Regions from separate parts of the Shewanella aestuarii genome, predicted to be linked through region 4. Evidence: predicted binding sites of a transcription regulator. Region 4 holds the regulator's gene; each other region holds the start of a gene.
What was found. Region 4 encodes sigma-54, which starts transcription at its own class of promoters, with help from an activator protein. Its sites were predicted from a motif close to GTTGGCACGNNNNTNGNNT; they were not measured.
Positions count from the first base shown of each region.

Region 1 (2,210 bases), 440 kb from region 4:
ACGTTAAAATCAGGCACTGCACGCTTATCGCCTTTTTCATACTCAAACGTTCCTGTCATGCTATTGGCAATCACTTCATAATCTGCACCCACATAGTTAGATTGCGACAAAATTTTCACCGCTTCAGGGCGGTTTGCATTATTGTTGTCATCTAACCATTTGGCTGCGCGAATCAACGCACGAGTCAAGCGAATGGTGGTATTAGGATACTTTTGGGCAAATTCCTCTGTAATACCGAAAACTTTTTCAGGATTATCTTTCCAAATTTCATAATCAGTCACCACAGGAACCCCAATACCTTTAAATACAGCTTGCTGATTCCAAGGCTCGCCCACGCAATAACCGTAAATGGTGCCAGCTTCTAAGGTTGAAGGCATTTGCGGTGGAGGCGTCACCGACAGTAACGCCTGAGCATTGATTTGACCTGAAGTATCGCCTTTATGTGGCGCGTAAAATCCGGGGTGAATACCGCCAGCAGCTAACCAATAGCGCAATTCATAGTTATGGGTTGATACTGGAAATACCATGCCCATATTAAATGGCTTACCTGCGGCAATGTATTCTTCTACAACCGGTTTTAACGCATCAGCTTTAATCGGATGCACAGGCTTACCATCGTCTTGCTTAGCAATATTGGGTTTCATCTTGGCCCAAACTTCATTGGATACGGTAATCGCGTTACCATTTAAATCCATTGAAAATGGCGTAATGATATTGGCTTGCGTGCCATAACCTATGGTTGCGGCAATAGGTTGGCCAGCTAACATATGTGCCCCGTCTAAACGGCCATCAATCACGCCATCTAACAACACTTTCCAGTTAGCTTGCGCTTCAATAGTGACGTATAGACCTTCTTCTTCAAAATAGCCTTTCTCATAGGCAACGGCTATTGGCGCCATATCGGTTAGTTTAATAAAACCAAATTTCAACTCCTCTTTTTCCGGAAAGCCAACCTCTGCATTTACGGCAGTTACCGTTAAACTTGCACTCACCCCCAAAGTGAATAACAGCGGCTTAACAAGCTGTTGAGCAAACTTTGTTTTCCAATTCATATTTAATCCCCTCATTATTTCAATTTTAAATTCTCAATAAAAAAGGCGCTTTACGGTATCCGATAAGGAATCCCCTAATAGCGCCTTTGCTAAATAAATCTGAATAATTTTTACAATCAAATCATTAATAGCGTTTAAGTCCTCAATTGCTTAAACAGCTTTTAATTTCGTATATACAAATATATATTCATCATTTATGCCAACTATTTAAGTTGTTAATTTTATTGACTTACACTCTTCATAATAAGGTTTTATCTCGCTTGTGAATATCAAAACAGCGCCAAAACAGTGCATAGTGACAACTGGCGCACTAAGATGAATCACACAGTTCTCATACGTCGCACTCAGCCTGACCACGCTGCAAAAAAAAAGCCAATGACATTTGCATTGGCTTTTTTAATTGGACTGAACATAAAGTTAGACTAACTCATGAATTTAGATGCTGTTAAAGACATAATATTAGCCCAGATAATAACGATAGTGTTGGTTAACCTAATACCGCCAACAATACCCCTGCTGCGACAGCGCTGCCTAATACGCCTGCAACATTTGGCCCCATAGCATGCATCAATAAGAAGTTTTGATGATTAGCTTCTAAGCCAACTTTATTCACCACACGAGCAGCCATTGGTACCGCTGATACACCCGCTGCACCAATTAATGGGTTAACTTTTCCACCAGATAATTTACACATTAACTTAGCCATTAATACCCCACCAGCAGTACCAATGGAGAAAGCAACTGCGCCAAGTAATAAAATTCCTAAGGTTTCGATGCGTAAAAACTCTTCAGCCGAAAGCTTTGAACCAACAGCAAGTCCTAAAAAGATAGTCACAATATTGATCAGTTCGTTTTGTGCTGTTTTTGATAATCGATCAACAACACCAGACTCACGCATCAAGTTACCTAAACAGAACATACCAACTAACGGTGTTGCTGCGGGTAAAAACAAAATGGTTAATCCAACGACCATTAATGGGAAAATGATCTTCTCGCGCTTACTCACTTCACGTAGCTGTTCCATTTTGATGCTACGCTCAGCGGGTGTCGTAAGTAGCTTCATAATAGGCGGCTGAATTAATGGCACTAATGCCATGTATGAATAAGCAGCAACCGCAATGGCACCCAAAAGATCAGGCGCTAACTTAGAAGCTAAAA
Region 1 is NZ_CP050313.1:969,462-971,671, reverse strand. It holds gene HBH39_RS04495 (CmpA/NrtA family ABC transporter substrate-binding protein) at 1-1,052, opposite strand, end outside; gene HBH39_RS04490 (sodium ion-translocating decarboxylase subunit beta) at 1,540-2,210, opposite strand, start outside.
Region 1: the regulator sigma-54 is predicted to act here: its motif matches at 1,238-1,256, upstream of HBH39_RS04495 (CmpA/NrtA family ABC transporter substrate-binding protein).

Region 2 (2,210 bases), 600 kb from region 4:
AGTGGCATTATCAGGGATCGTAATTGGCGGTTGCAGAACATAACCTGAGCCCGGTGTGACGATTTGCCCCGTGTCATCTAAGCTAAACTGGCCATTACGAGTATAAGCAGGTGTCCCATCTGGCATTTGCACTTCAAAAAAGCCTGGGCCTTCGATCATTAAATCCAATGCATTGTCAGTAGTGAGCATGTTGCCTTGGGTAAACATCTTTTGGGTGGCAACCACTTTAGTACCTGCGCCAAGGTTTAAACCGTTTGGCAATTTAGAGTTATCGGCACTAATACCACCAGCTTGGTTAATTGTTTGATATAGCAAGTCTTCAAACACAGCGCGGCTTTTTTTGTATCCGACGGTACTGGCGTTAGCAACGTTGTTAGAAATAACCGCAATATCTGTTTGTTGGGCGTCTAAACCCGTTTTACTAATCCACAGAGCTGGATGCATAATAATTACTCCTAACTAATTCTTAATAATGATGATGACGAGCGATCAGCCTCTTCGGCATTTTTCATCATCTTGACTTGCATTTCGTACTGACGTTGAATATCGATCATGGCGACCATTTCATGCACAGGATTGACGTTACTCCCTTCAATCGCACCGCTTTCGACACGCACATCAGGATCTTTTGCCGCAGGCTGGCCTGACATTTGTCTGAATAAGCCATCTTCTCCACGCATCATTTGATCGTTACCCGGATTAACAAACTTTATTCGTGCCACTTCTTCGATCACTTCAGCGGTTGCACCTTGTGGGCGTACTGAAATAATGCCGTCTTCTGAAATATGCACCCCAGCGATAGGTAGTGGCAACACGATAGGCCCAGCATCGCCCATAACAGGCGTATTGCGGCTATTAACTAATAAACCTGTGCTGTCAAATTTCAAACTACCAGCTCGGGTATAAGCTTCTGAACCATCTTGGGCTTGTACCGCTATCCAGCCATCGCCTTTAATGGCAATATCCAAATCTCGACCAGTAGCTTTTAATGGCCCGTTGCTAAAATTAGTGCCCGGGCTTTCTATCATAGAAAACACACGAGTAGGTAAGCCTTCACCAAATGCTTGCATTGAGCGAGCTTGGGTCATATCAGACTTAAACCCATCGGTATTGGCATTGGCTAAGTTGTTTGCGCGTACTGCCAAAGCATTCATGCCTTGCTTAGCACCACTCATCGCAACATACATAAATTTGTCCATTTGCCGCTCCGTCAAAAAACCTTTAAACAACGATATTACTTAGACAAAGCAATTGGCATGCCAATAAAACGAATTACTTTTAAGTTATTGTTTTATTGATGGTAAGGGAAATAAAAGAAATAAGAGATAACTGGAGAGTGTCAAAAAATAACGAAATAAATACCGCAAAACTATACAAAGGCAAAGCGTTGCCGATAACGGCAACGCTTATAAGTGATGTATCAACGATTAACGGATCTGTAATACCGTTTGGTTAAGAGTATTGTTCACTTCAAGGGTACGCGAGTTTGCTTGGAAGTTACGCTGTGCTGAAATCAAATCCACTAATTCGGTGGTTAAATCAACATTTGACTGTTCTAATGCCGATGAACGAATGCTACCAAAAGTACCGCTATTAGCTTCACCCGCTAAAGCCGGACCAGAATCAAGGCTCTCTTTCCATGCAGTATTGCCTACCTGCGTTAAACCTTGTTCATTGGCAAATCGAACTAGGGCGACTCGTGATAAAGGCACGGTTGAACCATTACTGTAACTTGCCGTTACCAGACCATCAGCGCCAATGCCGACATTGGTCAATCGACCAACTGTGGTACCGTCTTGAGTTAACTCGGTCACTTCAAATGGTGAAGCATACTGAGTTGGATTATTGAAGTTAATGGTAATAGTTTGAGTACCATCAGTACCTGGATCTAATACTCCAGCGCCATTAACACCAAGCTCTTCTGTTGTTATTATCGCGGGATCAGTACCCGTATAAGCACCAACATCATTGAACTTAATTACTGCACCTTTCCATCCATCTGCATTTACAGCGCTTCTAGTAGTAGGGTCTGGGTTACCATCTCCATCGCTATCAAAATTATATTCTCCAGCAGGGCCTGCTAAGTCGACTGGTTTATCATCGATAGCATAAAATGCAACCCAGTTGCTTTCTCCAGTATATGAACCTTCTTCTGGTTTGATAAAATAGGTGGTCATAATATGCGGTTTACCTAATGAATCGTAAATCGT
Region 2 is NZ_CP050313.1:1,126,470-1,128,679, reverse strand. It holds gene flgG (flagellar basal-body rod protein FlgG) at 1-444, opposite strand, end outside; gene flgF (flagellar basal-body rod protein FlgF) at 456-1,199, opposite strand; gene flgE (flagellar hook protein FlgE) at 1,428-2,210, opposite strand, start outside.
Region 2: the regulator sigma-54 is predicted to act here: its motif matches at 1,246-1,264, upstream of flgF (flagellar basal-body rod protein FlgF).

Region 3 (2,210 bases), 990 kb from region 4:
TGTTCATAACCTCAGAGTGCTTGTAGTGGATGACAGCCGCTTAGCGCGTAATGTGATCAAACGCACTATTGGTAATTTAGGTATTCAAATTATTACCGAGGCTGAAGATGGTGCACAGGCTATCAATTTGATGCAAAACAACATGTATGATTTAGTAATCACTGATTACAACATGCCCAGTGTAGATGGATTAGCACTTACTCAATATATCCGCAATGAAAGCCAACAATCACACATTCCTATTTTAATGGTGTCATCAGAAGCCAATGATGCTCACTTAACTAATGTATCAAGCGCTGGGGTTAATGCGCTTTGTGACAAACCATTTGAGCCTAACTTAGTCAAACGCATCCTGTTTAAATTGCTAGAAGAATAGATAGAGCGCACATTTAGCACTCTTTTTGTTTTTTATCAGACAAAAGACTTTTAAAGCCACAATGCTTATGGCATGTTAATAACGTTTTAAAAATACAATTCTATGGAAAGCAGAGAATATCAATATGAACAAAAGCGAATTAATTGCAAAAATTGCTGAAAATGCAGATCTAACTAAAGCTGAAGCTGGCCGCGCCTTAAAATCTTTTGAAGAAGCCGTGACTGAAGCAATGAAAAATGGCGACAAAATTTCTATCGTTGGTTTTGGTTCATTTGAAACCTCACAGCGCGCTGCACGTACAGGCCGCAACCCACAAACGGGTAAAGAAATTCAAATTGCAGCGGCAACTGTTCCTAAGTTTAAAGCAGGCAAAACACTGAAAGACAGTGTTAATTAATTTAGCCCTCAATCTAAAAACCTCCTTAATGGAGGTTTTTTAATGCCTCAATTTTGCACAACTCATGTGCAATGGCGCACCATTACAAAGCAACAAGTATGCAACATAATGATGCGGTGCAATATAAGCTATTGAAATAAAACGAAATTCAAAAGTGGCACAACCTTCGCTTTCAAATAAATCAGATAATCAAACATTTAGTACTCTGGACTTAAAAACAAAGCACTAAATGAACAATAAAACTTTGAGGGAAGAAGATGAAAAAATCACTATTAACAGCAGTTATCTTATCAAGCACAGTGTTTGTCAGCAGTTCAGCATTAGCTGAAGTGTCAGGTAATATTGGCGCTACATCTAACTACTTGTGGCGTGGTGTGACTCAAACTGATGATTCAGTCGCCGTTCAAGGTGGTATTGATTACGCTCATGAATCAGGATTTTATGCCGGTGGTTGGGCATCAAATGTTGATTTTGGTGACGCTGCTACCTACGAGTTTGATTTATACCTCGGTTATGGCGGTAGCATAGGTGAGGATGTCACTTATGACCTAAGCTATCTTTACTATGCCTATCCAGATGCAGATAGCAGTTACAACTTTGGTGAAGTCTCTTTTGCATTAGCATGGGAATGGTTAGATGTAGGGTATTCAAGAGTGGTTAATGCTCAATCTGATGTTTCAGGCGCAGACAGTGAAACAGATTGGGGTTATGCACAAGTCAACTTAACCTTCCCATTAACCGAGAAAGTAAGCCTTGGTCTTCACTATGGTTACTCACATGGTGATGTGGTTAAAGACCTGTTTGACGGCAGCGCATACTCTGATTACAACCTCAGCGTCAGCACTGAAACTGATTTTGGCACCATCTCATTTATGGTATCTGATACTGATCTTGAGGACGATGATGCCAAAGTGGTTCTTGGCTATTCATATGGCTTTGAAATGTAAACCTATCAACAATAGACGCTAATTCTATGAGCGCTAGCTCAATACTGACAATGCCACCATAGGGTGGCATTGTTGTTCTCATTTGTTCAACAATTCAAGGCAAGATTAGCAAGCGTGAAAATAGCTGCTAAGCTAAAATGTGAAGGTAAAAAAAACTGTTCAATACGAGCAATATATTTTGCTTTTCTGCAGAGAGTTTTTTCGTTAGAAAGTGCTTATTGATTTAGCACTTAGCTTTATATTAGTTATGAGGGTTTTGTTATGGCTAATCTTAGTGAAAGAGTTCCAGATGATACAGAAATTGAAGCAATGACTTCACCACGTAATCCAAAATCAGCTGAAAACTTACGCCATAAACGGGAAGTGAAACGCCGCTTGGAAGACTATTTAGAACAAGCGCAACTGCGCAAAGCCATAGGTGATGATGACTTTTTTTAACTAGATTAGCTAAATAAACCACCGTTTACACGGTGGTTTACATTTTTTCGCC
Region 3 is NZ_CP050313.1:3,564,945-3,567,154, forward strand. It holds gene HBH39_RS15540 (response regulator) at 1-376, shown strand, start outside; gene HBH39_RS15545 (HU family DNA-binding protein) at 501-773, shown strand; gene HBH39_RS15550 (TorF family putative porin) at 1,031-1,720, shown strand; gene HBH39_RS15555 (PA3496 family putative envelope integrity protein) at 1,982-2,158, shown strand.
Region 3: the regulator sigma-54 is predicted to act here: its motif matches at 927-945, upstream of HBH39_RS15550 (TorF family putative porin).

Region 4 (2,210 bases):
AAATTTCTTGTGAGGAAAGGGTCGGGTACTGGGCAGCGACTAAGTCGCTGATTAATTCCAGTACCTTTTTCTTACTGCCCGGTGTGGCACAGGTAGTGCATTCCGGCTGCAGGATGGTACTAAGTTCCATCGTTAATGCTTAGTCAATTTCTCTTTGTGTTTAATAACCTGACGATCGAGTTTATCGATCAGGGCGTCTATGGCTGCGTACATGTCACTGTTTTCTGACATGGCAAATACTTCAGCGCCGTTTAAACTCACTTTAGCTTCTGCTTTTTGTGATTGTTTTTCAACGTTCAGTACCACGTTGACATTATTGATCTGATCGAAATGTCGTTCAAGCTTTGTGAATTTTGTCGCGACATATTCTCGAAGTGACTCGGTAATTTCTACATGATGTCCTGATAAATTGATTTGCATATAGTTCCTCCAATCGCTTAGTAGGTTATAAACTCTTACGTTGGTTTGAGGGCGGGATCATCATCGCTTCACGATATTTCGCGATAGTACGACGCGCAACATTAATCCCTTGCTCGGCCAGCAGTTCGGCCATTTTACTATCGCTTAATGGCTTTTTCTGGTTTTCAGCCGCAACCAGCTTTTTAATAAATGCGCGGATTGCTGTTGAAGAGCATTCTCCGCCATCGTCAGTGCTAACGTGGCTAGAGAAAAAATATTTCAGTTCAAATAAACCCCGTGGGGTGTGCATGTATTTTTGGGTGGTAACCCGTGAAATGGTAGATTCATGCATTTCAACGGCTTCAGCAATATCATTTAACACCATAGGTTTCATGGCTTCTTCACCATATTCAAAGAAACCTTGTTGAAATTGCACAATGCAATTGGCGACTTTAAGTAAGGTGTCGTTGCGACTTTCTAAGCTTTTGATAAACCACTTGGCTTCTTGTAAATGGCCACGAATAAATTGGCTATCTGCTTGGTTTTTGGTACTGCGAGCCATTGAAGCATAGTGCTGATTAATACTAATTTTTGGCATGTTATCTGGGTTTAATTCAACTACCCAGCGGCCATTCTTTTTGGTCACTGATACATCTGGAATAACATAATCGTCATCAGGGGGGGAGATCATTGCCCCTGGACGCGGATTCAGTGATTGGATTAGCTCTATAGCTTCGCGTAAATCATCTTCTTTGAGCTTGGTTTTTCGCATTAAGGTGCGAAAATCTCGACCAGCGATCAAATCTAAATAGTCTTTGATCAACAGTTTTGCGTTTTCAATGTGCGGCGTGTCAGGGGCATATTGCATTAGTTGAATTAATAGACACTCACGCAAGTCTCGTGATGCCACGCCTATTGGGTCAAAATGCTGAATGCGCTTTAATACGGCTTCAACTTCGTCAAGCTCAATATTTTCATCGCCCATCGCCTCTAAAATATCTTCAGTGCTTTGGGTTAAGTAGCCTGTGTCATCAATGGCATCAATAATGGCTGTGGCAATGGCTAAGTCGGTTTCGGAAAATGGGGTTAGGTTTTTTTGCCATTCTAGATGTTCATATAAGCCTTCAGAGGTTTCACCTTGAAATGGCATATCATCACTTGGCAGGTTACCAGAACCTGAACCAGACATTGGCGATGCGGTATAGACTTCATCCCAAGAGGTGTCCATTGGGAGTTCATCTGGTAGTTGTTCTTTGGTTAGTGATTCTGCTGTATCGACGTTTGAGGTATCTCTTTCAACCGCAGATACCGAGACTTCATTGAAGTCGGTGTCAGATTGATCTTTTGACTTTTCAGTGTTTAATGGTGAAAACTCATCTTCCATTTCTAGTAGGGGATTTGAATCTAATGCCTGTTGAATTTCTTGCTGAAGCTCCAATGAAGATAACTGCAACAACCTAATCGCTTGTTGCAGCTGTGGGGTCATCGTTAGATGTTGACCCATTTTTAGTTGGAGTGAAGCTTTCATTACGACTAATCCCTAGATGAAATATGGTTTGCCACACAGATTATACAGTAATTCATTACTGAAATAGTTAATTAAAACTGAATGTTAGTTGTTATTTTATCCGTTAACATTGTGACTGTGAATCACTGATTGAATTTAATCATCGTTGATTTAAATTACACCTCAGATTAACTATAGCTTGAATTGTTCGCCTAAGTATACAGCCCGAACTTGCTGATTGTTTAGGATCTCTTCCGGTGTGCCTTCGGCAATCAAATTACCTTGGCTAACAATGTAAGCGCGT
Region 4 is NZ_CP050313.1:525,199-527,408, forward strand. It holds gene ptsN (PTS IIA-like nitrogen regulatory protein PtsN) at 1-130, opposite strand, end outside; gene hpf (ribosome hibernation promoting factor) at 133-420, opposite strand; gene HBH39_RS02485 (RNA polymerase factor sigma-54) at 446-1,927, opposite strand; gene lptB (LPS export ABC transporter ATP-binding protein) at 2,099-2,210, opposite strand, start outside.